DNA from 4 places in the Bradyrhizobium sp. 61 genome. Region 1 is predicted to be linked to each of the others. Evidence: predicted binding sites of a transcription regulator. Region 1 holds the regulator's gene; each other region holds the start of a gene.

Region 1 (4,810 bases):
ATGCCGGTGGCCCAGGCCCCGCCGATGCTGCCTTCGCCTTTGGCGATGGATTTCGTCGCATAAAGCGCGGCGAGGTCGGTCTGCCCGCTGCAATCGCCGGCGCGGAAGACCAGCGCCGAACGGGCCTCGTCCGGGACCCAGATCTCGAAGCGTCGCGCGATCGGGGTCGCCTGCGCGGAGAGGAATGTCAGCACCCAGGTCTGATCGGTGCCGGTCCGGTAGGGAACGCCGACGCCGAGATTGATTCCGACCTTGGCGGCGTCCTCCCAGCGCAGAAAACTCCTGGCATCGTGCAGGTCCTTGATGATCAGCGGCAGGCCGGCTTTCCAGATGCGGCCGGGCAGGCCGAAGCCACGCGGAAATCTGGTGTGGCGGGAGTTGAATTCGAACATGTCGGCGGTGCCGTAATAGCCGTCGACGAGCCCCATCTCGTGGGAGGTTTCGGCATCGTTGTGCCAGAGTTCGATCGCGCCGACATGGGCCTCGTCGTCGCCGCAGAACAGCACCATGACGGCTTGCAGGAATTCGCCTGAAAACACCGGCACCGCAACGCCGCAGATCAGCCCGGCGGCGATGGCCTGATCGGTCCGCCTGAAATAGGAATCGGTGAATCTGGTGAGGATCACGGGGTGGCCGCTGGTCCAGGCCTTGCCGGGAAGCCCCTCGTCATATCCGAAATGCAGACCCTCGCTCACGTCCCTAAACGCGGACAACCCTTCGCCGTAGAGGCCGCCGCCGAATTCCAGCCGCATGCGCGTGCGGTCAGGCACCCAGAGTTCAACGACGCGAATGAAGGTCTTCATCGAACGTGCCCGCCGTCTCAAGCCGCACCAAGCATCGGCCATTTGGCTGCGGAACGGACGTTCAAAATTCAGGCAGGACAGCGCAAACTTCGTGCGGTGGAGACGCCACGGCTTGGTCCGCCCGATGGAGTTTCGCGGGACACGAACGACACCATCTCGCCGGCCTCGGCCGGCGATGGCGATTTCAATCCTGGCCCGACCTGCCGGCCGGGAATGGCTGCATCAGCCGATCGGCAGGCGGGTGATGGTTGGCCGGCTGTCGGTGATGGTCTGCGGCTTGTGCTCGCGCTCGCCGAGCGGCTGGGTCACCGGTAGCTGCAGCACGGTCGCACGCTGGCCTTCGACCAGCTGCGTCACCAGCACGGATTTGCCGTCGGGGAATTCGATCGCATCATGATGGCGATCGGGAATGTGCGGATCGATCTTGCCGAACTTGCCGACGCGCGAATTGACGGTGCGCGTCCAGATCCAGCGATTGTCGTAGCGGACGTTGTCGGCGAAGGCGAGCTCCGTTCCCGGGAGCAGGCAGACCGCGACGGTCGGATCGGCCGCGGAGGCAAAGCCGCGCGTCGAGGTGCCGCGGAAGGTTGTCGTGACGATCGTCTCGCCGACTTCGGCGGGACGCGACGCGACGGCATGCAGGCTGTAGTCACACATCGGGTGCTCCTCATGCAGGGATAGCGACCCACGTCTCTTAATCGAGGCGCAGGCCTCTATCAGAGTGGAAATACCAAACGTTCTGCCGGGTTGTAGGCAAATCTACGGCTCGCCGCCGCAGGCCGCAATCACATTAACTTTCCCGAATCCACCAGGAACAAAGCCCGCCCCTTTGCATTCCGCAGGCGCGTGTCAGCGCCCCGCAGGCGCCGACCAGCCGGAATGTTGCCAGCCCGGCCGCGACCGTCGGTCGACGGTGTCGCGGGCCTTGCGGACTTGCTCGCTCAGGGCGGTGTCCTTGCGGACATGGGGCCGCGATTGCGCGACCAAGGCTTGCGTGGCCAAGGCTTGTACGTCCAAGGCTTGCGACGCTGATGCTGCGATCAGCGCCACAGCAAGTGTGCTCAGAACGATCCGGCGCATGACTTCTCCTCGAACCTGAAGGCCACGAAGCAGGGCTGCTTCGTGCGGCGTGCCGAGGATTTACCGCTGGAGGAGGGGCCGGATAATCTGCGCGAAACCAGAAAGACTATCCAGCGGAAGCGGACAATCGTCCGCTCCAATCTCGGATCGGCGATGCCGATCGAAGGCGCGCGGGGCGCCAAATAACCGATACCGGCACGTCCGGTATCAATACTTCCGGTACAGCCCGATCAGCTTGCCCTGGATCTTCACCCGGTTGGGCGGCAGGATGCGGACCTCATAGGCCGCATTGGCGGGCTCAAGCGCGATCGAGGCGCCGCGACGGCGGAAGCGCTTGAGCGTCGCCTCCTCGTCGTCGATCAGCGCCACCACGATATCGCCGGTATCGGCGCTCTCGTTGCGCTGGATCAGCGCCATGTCGCCGTCGAGAATGCCGGCCTCGACCATGGAATCGCCGCGCACTTCGAGCGCGTAATGTTCGCCCGAGCCGAGCATGTCAGGCGGTACGCTGATGGTGTGGCTGCGGGTCTGCAAGGCCTCGATCGGCGTACCGGCCGCGATGCGGCCCATCACGGGGACCGCGACGGGGCGCTCGCCCTCGTCCGCCGGCGGGCTCGAAGTCGTGCGGACCTTGCCGAGATTGCCTTCGATGACGCTCGGCGTGAAGCCGCGGCGGCTGCCGGCAGCGGCCTGAAGCTCGGGCAGCTTGATCACCTCGATGGCGCGGGCCCGGTTGGGCAGGCGCCGGATGAAACCGCGCTCCTCAAGCGCGGTGATCAGGCGATGGATGCCCGATTTCGAGCGCAGGTCGAGCGCGTCCTTCATCTCATCGAAGGAGGGCGGCACGCCGCTTTCCTTCAGCCGTTCGCTGATGAACCGCAGGAGCTCGTATTGTTTGCGCGTTAACATCTCGACCAAAATCCCCCGGTTGATGTCGTTCGATTCCGAGACGCTGAATTCAGCAGTAAGCCGCTACATGCTCGAAACAAATCATGAACGGACACTATATGTTCGATACATGTTCCGCAACTGCTTAATTTACCGTGAACGCGACAAAGTTCGCGGAACGCACGCGAACGAAGCGATCACACGGGCAGCCGCAAGACCTCGCAAGGCGTGCCGGCTTCGGCCTTCGGCGCGAATGGCGCGCGCACGAGAAGTGCCTGTGCCGCAGCGAGATTCGCAAGCAGCGAGGAATCCTGGTGATTAACCGGAAGGGCGAGAAGCGTGCCGTCGTCGCGCAGCTCGAGGCGCGCGCGCAGGTAATCCTCGCGCTGGTCGTTGGCGCCGACATCGCGGCCGAGCACCGCGCGTTCGCGGCGGTGATGAATCATCGAACGGCCCGAAAGCGCGCGAATCAACGGCACCATGAACAGGAAGCCGCAAACGTAGGATGACACGGGATTGCCGGGCAGGCCGATCACGCGCATCGCGCCGAGCCGCCCGTTCATCATCGGCTTGCCCGGCCGCATCGCGATCTTCCAGAACGCCATCGAGATACCTTCGTCCCTCAGCGCCTGCTGGACCAGATCGTGGTCCCCGACCGACGCGCCGCCGGTCGTGATCAGGATGTCCGCGCCGCTCTCCCGCGCGCGGCCGATGCCGGCTGTGGTGGCCTCCAGCGTGTCGGCGGCAACGCCGAGGTCGATGGTATCGGCGCCCTCGCTGCGGGCGAGCGCGTGCAGGGCATAACCGTTGGAATAGACGATCTGGCCGTGGCCCGGCGTCGTACCCGGCATCACCAGCTCGTCGCCGGTCGCGAGGATCGCGACCTTCGGGCGTCGCCGGACTGGCAATTGCGGGTAATTCATGCCGGCGGCGAGCGCGAGGTCGCGCTCGGTGAGCCGGGCCCCTTTGCGCAGCAGCACGTCGCCTTCCGAGAAGTCGACGCCGGCGGGGCGGATGTGCCGCCCCGTTACGGCGGCTTCCTTGATGGTGATGCGCTTGCCGTCCGCGATCGTGTCCTCCTGGATCACGACCGCATCAGCGCCATCGGGAACGACACCGCCGGTGAAGATACGCACGGCATCGCCGGCGCCGACCGATCCCGCAAACGGGCGGCCCGCCGCGACCTCGCCGATCAGGGTGAGCTGGGAGTCGATCTTCGCCGCATCGACCGCGCGCACCGCATAGCCGTCCATTGCCGACATCGCCTGCGGCGGCTGCGTGCGCCGCGCGGCGACGTCGCGTGCGAGCACGCGGTGGAAGGCTGCGTCGAGCGCGATCATCTCTTCAAGCAACGGCTCTGCGCCCGCCAGCACCGCGGAGAGCGCGTCGGAAACCGGCATCAGGGCCACGGGTGAAAACTCCTGCTGGGCCCGTTCGGGCAAATCGGCGGCGAGAGTTCTAGCCGAGTGCAGGCGCAGAGGCAAAACAGTGGCCGCGCAGGATGATTTATCCTGCGTCATCCGCTCTGCGATGAAGGGTGAGCATCAAGTCCGCCGCGGCATGATCCAGAAGGCGAGACAGACCGGTACGAGGATGGCCATGGCGAGGACGAGAAGGACGAGAGCCACGGCCAGCATCGGTCAACTCCCCGGCGGCTTGTACGGACTGACGTCCGGCGCTGCGGGGCCCTGATCCTTGTCAGGCAGCGGGTCGGCCTGGGATTTCAGGTCGGCGGCCTTGCTGATCAGCTTGGCGGAAAGCTCAGAATCCGATGTGGTCCTGGCGAATTTCATCAGCAGAGAGGCCTGCTTGGTGAGGTAGGTTTTGCCCAACACGACGATAAGCCCGATGTAGATTCCTAACGGACTCATGAGTCCTGAGAGGGGGCAATCGTTCCGGGAACTCCGTATAAAAATGCACAAAGGGTTTTGGTTCCTCGCCCCCGGGCAATATAGTTCCATTCGCGGCCCGTCGGCTTGCCGGCCAGAGATCAGATTCCGAGCGCCTTGAGGGCGTTCCCGACGTCGCGGGGCGAGGTC
Region 2 (4,810 bases), on a different contig from region 1:
GCTCGGACAGGGCGGCGGCCATCGTCTCGACGCCGACCGGGCCGCCGCCATAGTTCTGCGCGATGGTCGTGAGGTAGCGGCGGTCCATGGCGTCGAGGCCCGCGGCGTCGACCTCGAGCGCGCTCAGCGCGTGGTCGGCGATCTTGCGGTCGATCGAGGCGGCATCGGCGGCGGAGGCGAAATCGCGCACGCGCCGCAACAGGCGGCCGGCGATGCGCGGCGTGCCGCGGGCGCGGCGCGCGATCTCGTTGGCACCGTCGGCGCTCATGCCGACATTGAGCACGCGCGCGCCGCGGGTGACGATGCTTTCCAGCTCTTCGATGGTGTAAAAATTGAGCCGGACCGGGATGCCGAAGCGGTCGCGCAAGGGATTGGTAAGGAGGCCGGCGCGCGTGGTGGCGCCGACGAGCGTGAATTTCGACAGCTCGATCTTCACCGAGCGTGCCGCCGGGCCCTCGCCGATGATCAGGTCGAGCTGAAAGTCCTCCATCGCGGGATAGAGCACTTCTTCCACCGCCGGGCTGAGGCGATGGATCTCGTCGATGAAAAGCACGTCACGCTCTTCGAGGTTGGTGAGGAGTGCGGCGAGATCGCCGGCCTTGGCGATCACCGGACCCGAGGTGGCGCGAAAGCCGACGCCAAGCTCCTTGGCCACGATCTGCGCCAGCGTGGTCTTGCCAAGGCCGGGCGGGCCCACGAACAGCACGTGATCCAGCGCCTCGCCGCGCTTGCGCGCCGCCTCGATGAAGATCGAGAGATTCTTGCGCGCCTGCTGCTGGCCGACGAAATCGGACAGCGACTGCGGGCGTAGCGCGGTGTCGCCGACGTCATCGGAGCGGCGCTCGGGCGTGACGATGCGTGGGGGAGTGGTCATGCGGGCAGGATAACACGATGCAGCGGTTTCGCGAGCCACCAGCACAGGCTGGCCGGAATGACGGCGACGACGGCGAGCATCGCCGAAAGCTTCAGCGCCTCGGGCGCGGAACGGACACTCGGCACGATCACCGCCGAGGTTTCGGAGGGCACGACGAACATGCCAACCATGACGAAGCCGGCCGCGCCCACGGCCGCGGCGAGCCACGCCATCCAGATCATGTTGAGATCGGCGTAGACCGCCGCCAGCGCAAATATCAGGCCGGCGACGACTGCAGGAAGGAACGAGGCGAGAATCGTGACGATGGCCAACAGCACGACCGCGATCGAAACCAGGGCACGCAGTGCTTCCAGTTCGAGGAACACGAGAAACATCTGCAGCACCGCGGCGCCGAGCGCCGTTACCGTCACAGCAACCAACGCGGCGGTCGTCAGCGGCCCGACAATGGAGAAAATCACGACGATACCGGCCACGCGCGAAAGGCGACGAAACAGGGCGGCGACGGGATTGGAGTGGGCCGCGCTCACTTCGACAGCTCCTTCAGGCCTAGCCGGATGAGTTGCGCGGTCTCGGCGCTCTCGCCCGCGCTGCGCGATGCGGATGCAATAGCGGCAGCCGCCTGCGGCTGGCCGTAGCCGAGATTGACCAGCGCAGAGATCGCATCTGCCACCGGGCGCGGCGCGCGCTGGTCGTCGACGGCGCCGGCGAGATGCACGACGGCGGGATCGACATTGGCGAAGGCCGGCGCCTTGTCCTTCAGCTCGGTGACGATGCGCTCGGCAACCTTGGGGCCGACGCCCGGCGTGCGTGCCACCGCGGCCTTGTCGCGCAGCGCGATGGCGTTGGCGAGATCGGAAGGCGCCAGCGTGCCGAGCACCGCGAGCGCGACCTTGGCGCCGACGCCCTGCACGGTCTGGAGCAGGCGAAACCATTCGCGCTCCTGGTCGGTGCGGAAGCCGAACAGCTTGATCTGGTCCTCGCGGACGTAAGTCTCGATCGACAGCACCGCGGCCTCGCCGGGCGCCGGCAGATGCTGCAGCGTTCGGGCCGAGCAATGCACCTGATAGCCGACGCCGCCGACGTCGAGGAGGACATAATCCTCGCCGTAGGAATCGATCAGGCCCTTGAGCTTGCCGATCATAAGCCCACCACCTTCAGCCTGAGCGCCGTGCTCTGGCGGTGATGGGCGTGGGTGATGGCGATGGCGAGCGCGTCGGCGGCGTCCGCTGACGGCGGCTCGGCTTTCGGCAGCAAGATCTTCAGCATCATCGCGATCTGGTGCTTGTCGGCGTGGCCGGCGCCGACCACCGTCTTCTTGACCTGGTTCGGCGCGTATTCGGCGACAGTGATGCCGAACATCGCAGGCGCCAGCATGGCGACGCCGCGGGCCTGGCCGAGCTTCAGCGTCGCGACGCCGTCCTTGTTCACAAAGGTCTGCTCGACCGCGGCTTCCATCGGCTTGTGACCGGACAGGACGGCGGCAAGCCCCTCATGGATCGCGAGCAGCCGGCTCGCCAGCGGCAGATCGTCCGGCGGTTCCACCGAGCCGCAGGCGACGTAGATCAAACGATTGCCCTCGGCCTCGATCACGCCCCAGCCGGTGCGGCGCAGGCCGGGGTCGATGCCGATGATGCGAACGGGGCCACGAATCGGGAGCGCAGTCATGGGCCAGTGATAGCGGCTGGCTGCGGTGGGGGAAACAGAAACAGAACGGAAGTAACAGGGGAAGTGATGGGGAGCGCTGCTGCCAACCACAAACCGGCGTCATACCCCGCGAAGGCGGGGTATCCAGTACGCCGCGGCTTCTCCGTATCCTTCTGGCGTCTCTGGAATACTGGGTCGCCCGGTCAAGCCGGGCGACGACAGCGGAATTTGGGGCTAGCGGCGTCAGCCGCCAATCTTCGCCATCAGCGCGTCCGACACCTCGAAATTGGCGTAGACGTGCTGGACGTCGTCGTGCTCGTTGAGCAGGTCCATCAGCTTCAAGAGCTTCTCGCCGGTCTCGTCGTCGACCGCGACCGTATTCTGCGGCTTCCAGATCAGCGCGGCCTTGCGCGGCTCGCCGAACTTGGCTTCCAGCGCCTTGGCGACGTCGCGATAGCCTTCGGTTGAGGCGTAGATCTCGTGTCCGCCTTCGCCCGAGACCACGTCGTCGGCGCCGGCCTCGATCGCGGCATCCAGCACCGCGTCGTCGGAGGCGACGCCGCGGTCGTATTCGATGATGCCGGTGCGGTCGAACATGAAGGAGACCGAGCCGGTTTCGCCGAGATTGCCGCCCGATTTGGTGAAGAAGGAGCGGATGTCGGAGGCGGCGCGGTTGCGGTTGTCGGTCAGCGCCTCGACGATGACGGCGACGCCGCCGGGGCCGTAACCCTCGTAGCGGATCTCGTCATAGTTCTCGCCCTCATTGCCGAGCGCCTTCTTGACGGCGCGCTCGATATTGTCCTTCGGCATGTTCTCCTGGCGCGCCGCGATGATGGCCGCACGCAGGCGCGGGTTCATGTTGGGATCGGGGGTGCCCAGCTTGGCCGCGACGGTGATTTCCCGCGCCAGCTTGCCGAACAGCTTCGACTTCTGCGCATCCTGCCGCCCCTTGCGGTGCATGATGTTCTTGAATTGGGAATGTCCGGCCATGCGTGTCTCGTAAGGAATCGTGCGCCAAAGGTGAGGGTGGGAAGCGCGGCCTTATAGGCCGCCAACCCACCGGAATGAAAGAGGCTCTACGACCTTAAGGTAATACCGTAGTGCCCCGTGCCTAGGAGTCAGGCACCGTTAACCCTGATTTCATTCCGGCTTGCGAAAATAGCAACCGCCCGTTCCCCGACAAGAGTGACCTGATGGCGTTCGCATTGTTTCGGAAGCGTCTGCCCGACTTGTCCGCGCCCGTGGCACCCCCACAGGCCGCGCCGTCGCCGGTCGATCCCGCGCCCGCCCCGTCGGCCGAGGGCGATTCCGCCAGGGAAATCCTGGAACTGCTGGAGCTCGAGCTCGGTGCCATGATCCGCCAGCTCGAGCGGGCCGCCAATTCGGTGGCCGGAGGCGCGGAGGCGACCGCGGCAACGCTCGCGGACATTCGCGAACGCACCGACGCCCTCACGGGCCGCACCAATGCGGCGCAGTCGAACGCCTCGACCTTCGCCCATGCCGCCGACAAGTTCACCCAGTCCGCGCAAGGCATCGGCGCGCAGGTGCGCGAGGCGGGCAAGCTCGCCGACGAAGCCAGCGCCGCGGCGCAGGAAGCCCGCGCCAATGTCGACCGCCTGCGCGAATCCTCCGCTGCCATCGGCAATGTCGTCAATCTGATTGCGCAGATCGCGCGGCAGACGACGCTGCTCGCGCTCAACTCGACCATTGAGGCCGCGCGCGCGGGTGCGGCGGGCAAGGGCTTTGCGGTCGTCGCCACCGAAGTGAAGGCGCTCGCGGTGCAGACCCAGGGCGCGACGGAGGAGATCACCAGGAAGATCGACGCGCTCCAGCGCGACGCCGCCGGCTCGGCCGACGCCGTGCATCGCATTGCGCAGGCGATCGAGGCGATCCGCCCGGTGTTCGACACCGTCAACGGCGCGGTCGCCGAGCAGAATGCCACCACCAGCGAGGTCTCCGGCAACGCGGCCAGCGCGTCGCAGTTCATCATCTCGGTCGGCGAGAGCGCGGCCGAGATCGACGCCGCGACCAAGGCGGCCGAGACCCACGGCGAGAACGTCGCCAGCGCCGGCAAGGCCGTCACCGCCTTCGCACGGAAGCTGAAATCGCGCTGCGCGGTGCTGCTGCGCCAGAGCGAGCACGACGACCGTCGCAAGACCGAGCGGCTGCCCTGCCATCTCAAGTTCGAAACCGCGCGCGGCGTGTTGCAGGTCTACGAGATCGCGATGGACGGCGTGCTGATCGGCGGCGCGGAGGCGGCGAAGCTTGCCACGCAGGCCGTCGTCGACGGCA
Region 3 (4,810 bases), 160 kb from region 1:
TTGTCGATCCAGGCGTAGCCGCCGGTGCCGTAGAACAGGACCTGATTGACGGCGTAGCCGATACGGCCGCGCACGGTGCCCATGGCATCGGTTTTCGAGCTCGCCGTTGCGGTCACAACGCCGAATCCGGGAACAACAGTGGCGCCGGTCGCCGAAGCACTGACATCAGCCCAGGAACCATCAGCCTCGACGCCGAACACGACGTTACCGGTCTGCCAGTTGTAGCCGGCGGTGCCGCCGACGAAGCCACCCTTCATCTTCGGGTCGCCGGAACCGTTTTCCCAGGCGCCGCCGCCGACGATACCGAGGTAGAAGCCGGTCCAGTTGTAGACCGAGGCCACCGCCACCGGAGCCTTGGTGTAGGGGCGCGCCGCGAGATCAGCGGCCGAAGCCGGAGCAGCGAGAGCGAACAAACAGGCCGAAGCCAACAAAACCTTCTTCATTTTCAAACTAATCCCAGTCCCGGTTTCTGTTTTTGCCTTCCGTGCGTTCGGAAGGACATCGGACGCCGTGGTCCAACTGATGTCGTGCTTACATCAGCAAAGCCGCAAGTTGTGTCTCCCAAAAGCCACAATAATCGCAAAACGTAACGGTGACTGACCTATAATTCCCGTTGCCCACGCAAAAAGGCCGGCGCGAGGCCGGCCTTTGATCTCCAAGCGATCCCAGAGGGATGTCAGTATCTTGCGATCAGCGGGCCGCCCCAGCGATAGTTCACGCGGACGAGGCCGATATCGACGTCCTGGCTGATGCGATCGGAGCGTGTGGCGACGCCGAGCGGGGCGAAATTGCCGGATCCGGTGAAGCCGATGGTGCGGTTGCCGAGGAAGATGTGGTCGTATTCGAAACCCACGGTCCAGTTCGGGGCGAATCCGAACTCGACGCCCGCACCCACGGTGCCGCCCCAACGGGTCTCGTTGGCCCGGTCGAACTCGAGGCCGCTGGCGACGTCGAAGCTGCGGTAGCGATCGCTGACGACGGCGCCGCCGCCCTTCACGTAGACCAGGACGTTGTTCCAGGCGTAACCGACCTGACCGGTAATCAGGCCGAAGGCGTTGATCTTCGAACGATCGCGCAGGCCGCTGATAGCACTGATGTTGTCACCCGAGAAATCGGCCCAGTTGCCCTGGCCTTCGAAGCCGAACACCCAGTTGGCTGACTGCCAGCGGTAGCCGACCTGGCCGCCGACCGTGCCGCCGGTCGCGTTGTGGCAGCCTTCGCCTACGAGAACGCCACCGCCGATATCGACGTCCCAGCACTTGTGGCTGGTGCCGCCGCCGCCGTTGATACCGATGTAGAAGCCGCTCCAGTCGTAGATGGTCGCGATCATCGGTGCTGGAGCCTTGGTGTAGGGACGCGCAGCGAGATCTGCCGCGCTTGCGGGAGCCGACAGCCCCAACGCGATTGCACCAATAGTACCAATCAAAATCTTATTCATTGCAGTCCCCCCAGTTTCTGACCGCTTTTCGAAGTCCCCGAAGCGGCTGATCAGGCGCGACGCCTATAAGAATCTAATTCCGCAGCAAGCGTAGCTTAGGCGGGAGGCGGAGTCCGTCTCCGGAATGCAACAGTCGGGCGGCATCTGAACTGCTTCTAACTTGATGAATGTTAAGCTGTTTCGCCGTCCTCAGGAATTCGGGGAAATTCCATTTGGCGCAGGCCGTCTTTGTGCAGCGCGGTGCCGTCTTGCCAACGCAACAAGGTGAGGGGTGTCATAAGAACAAATCTGGAACGAGCCGGCCAGGGGTGCTATATGTGGGGATAAGTGGAGGGGTGACGGGCCGATCCGTCCGCGCAAGCGTATAGGTCGCGTCAACAGGTTGCAGAGGACGCGGGCGCGTCCCGGGCCTTCTAAAATTCAGTGGCATTCGGAGTGGAGAGCGGCGATGGCGGGAAGCGTCAACAAGGTCATTCTGGTTGGAAATCTCGGCAAGGATCCCGAAATCCGCCGCACCCAGGACGGGCGGCCGATCGCGAATTTGAGCATCGCCACCTCGGAGACCTGGCGCGACAAGAATAGCGGCGAGCGCAAGGAAAAGACCGAGTGGCATCGCGTCGTGATCTTCAATGAAGGGCTCTGCAAGGTCGCCGAGCAGTACCTGAAGAAGGGCGCGAAGGTTTACATCGAGGGCGCGCTCCAGACCCGCAAATGGACCGACCAGAGCGGCGCCGAGAAGTACTCCACCGAGGTCGTGCTCCAGGGCTTCAACTCGACCCTGACGATGCTCGACGGCCGCGGCGGCGGTGGAGGCGGCAGCTTCGGCGACGAGCCGGGCGGCGATTTCGGCTCCTCCGGTCCCGTCAGCAGCGCGCCGCGCCGTGCCGTTGCCGCCGGCGGCGGCGGTGGTGGCGGTGGTGGTGGCCGCAACAGCGACATGGACGACGATATCCCGTTCTGAGGCGGGCGGGGGCGCTTCGCCCCTGATGTCACCTTGCTCGCCTGAAACGACAGGATTTCTTACCAATTGGCGGGCAAAGCTCGGTTTTTCCGGGCTTGCCTCATGTGCTGCCTCAAGCCTTTGACGAGGCATGATGTGAATGGTATTAACTTGATGTTAATCCTATTCACATGGGTCGGCCGTCGATTAGAGGAAGCCCTGCATGAGCGTTGCGCCACTGCTTGAGGCTGCTCCGGCGATCCCGCTGCATGCCTTTGCCGCAATGGCCGCCTTCGTGCTCGGCCTCGTTCAGTTTGCCGCCCCCAAGGGCACGCTACCGCACCGGACGATCGGCTGGATCTGGGTGGCGCTGATGGCGGTGGTGGCGGCCTCGTCGTTCTGGATCCACCAGATCCGTCTGGTCGGGCCGTTCAGCCCGATCCATCTCCTGTCGATCTTCACGCTGGTGATGTTGCCGCTCGCGGTGTGGCGGGCGCATACCCATCGCGTCACTGATCACCGGCGCATCATGATCATGACGTTCGTCGGCGCGCTCGTGATTGCCGGGCTGTTCACGCTTGTGCCTGGACGGATCATGCACCGGGTGATTTTCGGAGCCTAGGACGTGGTTCCATGCGGCTCATTCCGGCTTCCCTCGAGGCAGTGGTGCTGAGCTCGTAAGTCTCTGGAAAAACAGTCGGAAAAACCGCTTCCCCAGACCTCGCAAGGGTGGTTATCAGGGGGGCGATGCGCTATATGATTCCCAGATAAAATCTCACCGGATTTCCCCTTGGCTGACGACGACAACAAGCCCGGCGACCAGCCGGCGCAACCCTCGGACATTCGTCCCGTTTCCATCTACGAGGAGATGAAGAAGTCCTACCTCGATTACGCAATGAGCGTGATCGTGGCGCGTGCGCTGCCTGATGCGCGCGACGGGTTGAAGCCGGTTCATCGTCGCATCCTCTACTCGATGAACGAGCAGGGGCACACGCCCGACAAGAAGTACGTCAAGTCGGCGCGCGTGGTCGGTGACGTGATCGGTAAATATCATCCGCATGGCGACCAGTCGATCTACGACGCCATGGTCCGGATGGCGCAGGACTTCTCGATGCGCGTGCCGCTCATCGACGGCCAGGGCAATTTCGGCTCGGTCGACGGCGATCCCCCGGCCGCCTATCGGTACACCGAAGCGCGACTGACGAAGGTGGCGTTGGCTCTGCTGGCCGACATCGACAAGGACACCGTCGACTTCCAGCCGAACTACGACAACAACGAAACCGAGCCGTCGGTCCTGCCGGCCAAGTTCCCGAACCTCCTGGTCAACGGGGCGGGCGGCATCGCGGTCGGCATGGCCACCAACATCCCGCCGCACAATCTCGGCGAGGTCATCGACGCCTGCGTCGCGTTGATCGACAATCCTGCGCTCACCATCGAGGAACTCATCAACATCGTTCCGGGACCGGATTTCCCGACCGGCGGTGTCATTCTCGGACGCGCGGGCATCCGCGCCGCCTATCACCTCGGCCGCGGCTCGATCGTCATGCGCGGCAAGGTCGCCATCGAGACCATCCGCAAGGAGCGCGAGGCGATCATCATCACCGAGATTCCCTACCAGGTGAACAAGGCGACGATGGTCGAGCGCATCGCCGAGCTGGTCAAGGAAAAGAAGATCGAAGGCATCGGCGACCTGCGCGATGAATCCGACCGCGACGGCTACCGCGTCGTCATCGAATTGAAGCGCGACGCCGTGCCGGATGTGGTGCTGAATCAGCTGTACCGATTCACGCCGCTGCAGACGAGCTTCGGCGTCAACATGGTGGCGCTCGACAGCGGCCGTCCGCGGATCATGCATCTGAAGGACCTGCTGGCGATCTTCGTCGACTTCCGCGAGCGGGTCGTCACGCGTCGCACCAAGTTCCTGCTCGCCAAGGCGCGCGATCGCGCCCACATCCTGGTTGGTCTGGCGATCGCGGTCGCCAATATCGACGAGATGATCCGCGTCATCCGGACCTCGCCCGACCCGACCACTGCCCGCGACACCCTGATGTCGCGCGACTGGCCGGCACGGGACGTCGAGGACATGCTGACGCTGATCGACGATCCGCGCCACCGCATCAGCGAGGACGGCACGATCCGGCTGTCGATGGAACAGGCGAGGGCCATTCTCGACCTGCGCCTTCAGCGCCTCACCGCACTCGGCCGCGACGAAATCCGCGACGAGCTCGACAAGCTCGCCGGCGAGATCGCCGACTATCTCGACATCCTGCGCTCGCGCGCCCGCGTGCTGGGCATCATCAAGACCGAGCTCGCCGAGGTGAAGGCCGAGTTCGCGACCCCGCGCCGCACCGTGATCATCGAGCAGGAGGGCGAGGTCGAGGACGAGGACCTGATCCAGCGCGAGGATATGGTCGTCACCGTCTCCCACGCCG
Region 4 (4,810 bases), on a different contig from region 1:
GCGACATTTCGCGTGGCGTCTTCAGGAAGCGCTCGGCATTGGCTTCGAGCTTCCGCCCGATCGCCTCGATCGTGGTTTTTTCCCGGATGCAGGTCAGCACGTCCTGGAGCGGACGGCGGCCGGGATCGTGATAGAGCACCTCGTTGGTCGCGAGCAGCGGCACGTTTGCTTTGGCGGCGAGATCATCGAGCCGCGCCAGGCGGCGGCGGTCGTCGCCGCGATAGACCAGGCTCGCCGCCAGCCACACGCCCTCGGCGCGGCTGTCCTTAAGCTTTGCGAGAACATCCAGCGCCTGCTCGGGCTCGAACCGATGCGGCAACGTCAGGACCAGGAGCTGGCCTTCCGCAAACTCAAGAAGATCACCGAAGGTGAGACGGCACTCGCCCTTCTCGATCCGCGTGATGTCATCGCCGCGCTTGCCTCTGGTGAGGAGCTGGCACAGCCGGCCATAGGCGGCGCGGTCGCGCGGATAGACAAAAATGTCGGGCGTGCCGTCGATGAAAACAATGCGCGCGCCGATCAGCAATTTCGGCTTGTGCAGCACCTTGTCATTGTCGAGCTCCTTGTAGGCGCGCACCACGCCGGCGAGCGTGTTGTGGTCGGCAATGCCGATCACGGGAATGCCGAGAATGCTCGCCTGATGCACATAGGCGCGCGGATCCGAGCCGCCGCGCAGGAAGGAGAAGTTGGTGGTGATGCCGATCTCGGCATAAGCAGGCGTGTTCATGCGAAGAGACCGTGCACATACCAGTTTGGAGGAATGGGTTTGCCTTCGTCGTCGAACACCTCTCCTTCGTAAAGACCGTCGCGAAAGATCCAGAAGCGCAGGCCTTCGGCATCCTCGATGCGGAAATAATCCCGCGTCAATTGCTTGCCGTCCTGCCGCCACCATTCCATCGCGATGCGCTCGGGCCCTTCCACCCGCACCACCGCATGCAGCGCGCGTCGCCAGGTGAACTGATGCGGCGGGCCGTCGGGCACGGTCGCGAACGGCACCTTGATCGGCTCCGGTCTGTCGAACAGCCGCAGGGGGCGCAGCGGCGGCTCGCTCTCGGCGCGCGCCGGCCATTCGGCCTGCATGGCCACGGCGAGATGGTGCTGGGCAGGCGCGGCCAGCACCGCACATTCGGGGATATGGGTATCCTCAGGCAAATGCACGACGACGCGCTTTCCGCCGATGCGCGCGGCGATGCGGTCGATCAGCGCGGCGAGCTCGTCATTGTCATGGACATGGGCGTCGAGATCGCGCTGCTCCTGCACCACGATCTCGGTGCGGCTTGCCGACAGTCGTACCATGTCGAAACCGAAGCCGGGATCCAGCGGATCGGCGAGCGCATCGAGGCGCTCGCGAAACAGCCGGTCGATGACTTTGCTTTGCGTGACCGGCCGCCCGGTCTCGACCATGATCGCGCGCACCACGCCGTCGGTACGAAAGAAGGCGGCTTCCAGGCGCCGCGCGCCCTTGCCCTGCTTCTCCATGGACGCGATCAGCGTATCGGCCAGCCGCGACAGCGTCATCGCGATCATGGTGTCGGTGGCGATCGGTTCGGCAAAGCGCTTCTCCACGATGTAATCCGGCAACGGTTTGCGCGGATTGATCGGGGCATCGCCATGCCCCTGCGCATGCGCGAGCAGCGTGGAGAACCGCGCGCCGAACCGCGCCGTGATCTCATGCGGCTCGCGCGAGGCGACATCGCCGATGGTTTTCAGACCGGCGCGGCGCAGGCCAGTGGTGATGGCCTCGCCCGCACCGAGCGCAGACACCGGCAGCCGGCTGATTGCCGCCGCCTCCCCGCCATCGGCGACGATGGTGCCGGAGGCCTGCCGCGTCAGCGTGCGCGCGCAGACCGAGGTGCCGGCGATCGCCGCGCTGACGGCAAAACCCTGACGGGCGAGTGCGCGGACGAAGGTCTGCAACAACGCAGCCTCGCCGCCGAACAGATGCGCGCAGCCGGTGATGTCCAGAAACAGCCCGTGCGGCGGATCGAGCGCCACCAGCGGCGTGAAGCGGTCGCACCAGTCGGCGACGTCGCTGAGCGTCTTCGCATCGGCCACAACATCGGCGTCGAACACTTTCAAGTCCGGACACATCGCCCGTGCATTGGCCAGGGGCTGGCCGATGTGCAAGCCGAGGCGCTCGGCGGCTTCGTCCAGCGCATGGATCACCAGCGCATTGTTGTCCTTGATGACAACGATGCTCGGATCATTGGTCTTACCCAGCGCGCCGAAGAACCGCTGAATCCGATCGATGGGCAGGCGCGGCAGCCACAGGCTGAGGATACGCCGACGGTTCACTGAACTGGCACTCATCACATTTCCATTCCATGATCCACCGGCCGCACGGGCCATGACGATTGCGCAAGAGCTCGGCATCGAAGCGCGGCGCGCCCCAGGAACTCCATGCCGGGCCCGGCGGCGAATGCGCCGCGCGTAACATCCACCGTGTCTCCGCGGTCGAGGGCAAAGGCTGCGCGGCCATCCGCAACATCAGGCCGGTGACGCCGGAAGATTGCGCGGCCAGCGTCAGCTTGCGGCTCGCCACGAGATCGAACTGCCGCGTCTCACCCCAGAGCTCGAGCACGACGGCGCCAAGCGCGTCGCAGGCGAGCGCATCGGCCGAGGTCCGCAGCGCGCTCTCGACATCGGCGGCACGCACCATCACCACGCGGCGCGGATCAAGACCGATCTCGGCAAGCCCGCTCATCGACAGCGCGCCGGTCTCGAGTTCCGAAAAATCCTGCCGCACCCACAGCAGCGGCCGGCGCCGCGAGACACGCCCCGCAAGCCCCATGACAAAACCCGTCGCAGCGGTTCCCTGCCGGCCCTCGCAAAACACCTCGTGGATCACCGCGCGCGCGAGCCCGCCCTTCAGCGCGCTGTCGACCTCGCCGTGGCCGAGCGCGACGCGATCGTGCTGATGCACGACCTCCGCCGTCTCGATGCGCTCGATCTGGCCGCGCAAGGTCGCAAGCGCGTTCATCCGTGCGCCGCTCATATACGCCGCTCCTTCAGAGGTGATTGCCGAGGTTCTCAAAAATAAGAACCTGCGGCTGGCTCATTTGTTCATGATATGTTCTAATATAAAGCTAACAGCGGCCGGGGAGTCAATCGAATTGGTGCTCATCCGGATTCGTAAGCTGAATCAAAGGGATCCCACGATGGACGTACAACGCAAGCTGGAGATTCTGGCTGATGCCGCCAAATACGACGCGTCGTGCGCCTCCAGCGGTACCGAGAAGCGGGATTCCAGCGATGGCAAGGGCATGGGCTCGACCGCGCCGGGCATGGGCATCTGCCATTCCTACGCGCCGGACGGACGCTGCATCTCGCTGCTCAAAGTGCTCCTGACCAACGCCTGCAACTACGACTGCCTTTATTGCGTCAACCGCGCCTCCTCCAACGTGCCGCGTGCCCGCTTCACCATCGACGAGGTGGTCAAGCTCACGCTCGACTTCTACCGGCGCAACTACATCGAGGGCCTGTTTCTCTCCTCCGGCATCATCCGCAGCCCCGACTACACCATGGAGCAGGTGGTCAGCGTCGCGCGCAAACTGCGCGAGGAGCATCACTTTCGCGGCTACATCCATCTCAAGACCATTCCCGAGGCCGACGACGCGCTGATCGCGGAAGCCGGCAAATATGCCGACCGTCTCTCCATCAACATCGAAATGCCCGAGGAGACGAGCCTGCAGCAATTCGCACCGGAAAAGGATGTGCGCGCGATCCGCCGCACCATGGGCCGGCTGCGGCTGAAGCTCGACGAGGTCGAGGAAGGCCGCAGCGCGAAGACGAAGGCCAGGCCGCAGCGTTTTGCACCGGCCGGGCAAAGCACGCAGATGATCGTCGGCGCCGACAGTGCCAACGATCACACCATCCTGCACACCAGCGCCAATCTCTACGGCTCCTACAGGCTGAGGCGCGTCTACTACTCCGCCTTCAGCCCGATCCCCGATGCGAGCCGCGCGCTGCCCCTGCGCGCGCCGCCGCTGCTGCGCGAGCACCGGCTCTACCAGGCCGACTGGCTGATGCGGTTCTACGGTTTCGACGTTGCGGAGATCGTTGACGACAGCGCGATGCTGCCGCTCGACATCGATCCGAAGCTCGCCTGGGCGCTGCGCCACCGCGACCGCTTCCCGCTCGACGTCAACCGCGCCAGCCGCGAGGAGCTGTTGCGCGTGCCCGGCTTCGGCACCAAGGCGGTCGAACGCATCATCGCGACACGACGCACCACCACGATCCGCCTCTCCGATCTCGCGCGGCTGCATGTGCCCCGCAACAAGGCGCTGCCGTTCATCGTCCTCAGCGATCACCGCCCCGCGCCGCACCGCCTCGACGAGGCGCGGCTGATCGAACGGTTCAAGCCGAAGGCAACACAACTGGGGTTTGGCTTCTGATGCAGTACATCACCCTCGACACCGAAACCGATTTCGACGGCTGGCGCAAAGCCGCACGCAGCCTCGTGCTGCATCATGTGCCGCCAACCGATGTCACCTGGACCGTGCAAGGCGGCGAAGCCGAGTTGTTCGCACCGCCCGCGCCGTCTCCGATATTTGAGGTGAACGACGGCACCTTCAACGTCTCGGCAAAATTCGTCGAGCTCGCCAAGGCCGCGATCCTGCATCGCGATCCCGAGCGCTTTGCGATCCTCTATCGCCTGCTCTGGCGATTGAAGGACAATCACGATCTCATCGAGGTCGCGACCGATCCTGATGTCGCGCAAGTCACCGCCATGGCAAGAGCAGTCCATCGCGACGAGCACAAGATGCATGCCTTCGTGCGCTTCCGCGAGATCGGACGCGAGCGCGCAGCG

Evidence for each region. Region 1 encodes LexA, which represses DNA repair genes until DNA is damaged. Its sites were predicted from a motif close to TGTTCNNNNTGTGTTCNG; they were not measured.
Region 2: the regulator LexA is predicted to act here: its motif matches at 2,570-2,587, upstream of ruvC (crossover junction endodeoxyribonuclease RuvC).
Region 3: the regulator LexA is predicted to act here: its motif matches at 1,717-1,734, upstream of IVB46_RS11375 (single-stranded DNA-binding protein).
Region 4: the regulator LexA is predicted to act here: its motif matches at 3,061-3,078, upstream of IVB46_RS35170 (putative DNA modification/repair radical SAM protein).

What each region holds. Positions count from the first base shown of each region.
Region 1 is NZ_JADPIU010000035.1:42,020-46,829, forward strand. Features, by position in the region: gene IVB46_RS10610 (GAF domain-containing protein) at 1-803, opposite strand, end outside; gene IVB46_RS10615 (hypothetical protein) at 1,026-1,460, opposite strand; gene IVB46_RS10620 (hypothetical protein) at 1,653-1,883, opposite strand; gene lexA (transcriptional repressor LexA) at 2,091-2,792, opposite strand; gene glp (gephyrin-like molybdotransferase Glp) at 2,969-4,180, opposite strand; gene IVB46_RS10635 (hypothetical protein) at 4,412-4,606, opposite strand; gene IVB46_RS10640 (HAD family phosphatase) at 4,762-4,810, opposite strand, start outside.
Region 2 is NZ_JADPIU010000052.1:144,361-149,170, reverse strand. Features, by position in the region: gene ruvB (Holliday junction branch migration DNA helicase RuvB) at 1-874, opposite strand, end outside; gene IVB46_RS15630 (hypothetical protein) at 871-1,401, opposite strand; gene ruvA (Holliday junction branch migration protein RuvA) at 1,398-2,015, opposite strand; gene ruvC (crossover junction endodeoxyribonuclease RuvC) at 2,012-2,539, opposite strand; gene IVB46_RS15615 (YebC/PmpR family DNA-binding transcriptional regulator) at 2,762-3,508, opposite strand; gene IVB46_RS15610 (methyl-accepting chemotaxis protein) at 3,712-4,810, shown strand, end outside.
Region 3 is NZ_JADPIU010000035.1:205,087-209,896, forward strand. Features, by position in the region: gene IVB46_RS11365 (outer membrane protein) at 1-443, opposite strand, end outside; gene IVB46_RS11370 (outer membrane beta-barrel protein) at 677-1,438, opposite strand; gene IVB46_RS11375 (single-stranded DNA-binding protein) at 1,887-2,399, shown strand; gene IVB46_RS11380 (DUF2306 domain-containing protein) at 2,602-3,000, shown strand; gene gyrA (DNA gyrase subunit A) at 3,169-4,810, shown strand, end outside.
Region 4 is NZ_JADPIU010000084.1:369,074-373,883, reverse strand. Features, by position in the region: gene IVB46_RS35185 (error-prone DNA polymerase) at 1-727, opposite strand, end outside; gene IVB46_RS35180 (DNA polymerase Y family protein) at 724-2,310, opposite strand; gene IVB46_RS35175 (DNA repair protein) at 2,213-2,995, opposite strand; gene IVB46_RS35170 (putative DNA modification/repair radical SAM protein) at 3,159-4,394, shown strand; gene IVB46_RS35165 (UdgX family uracil-DNA binding protein) at 4,394-4,810, shown strand, end outside.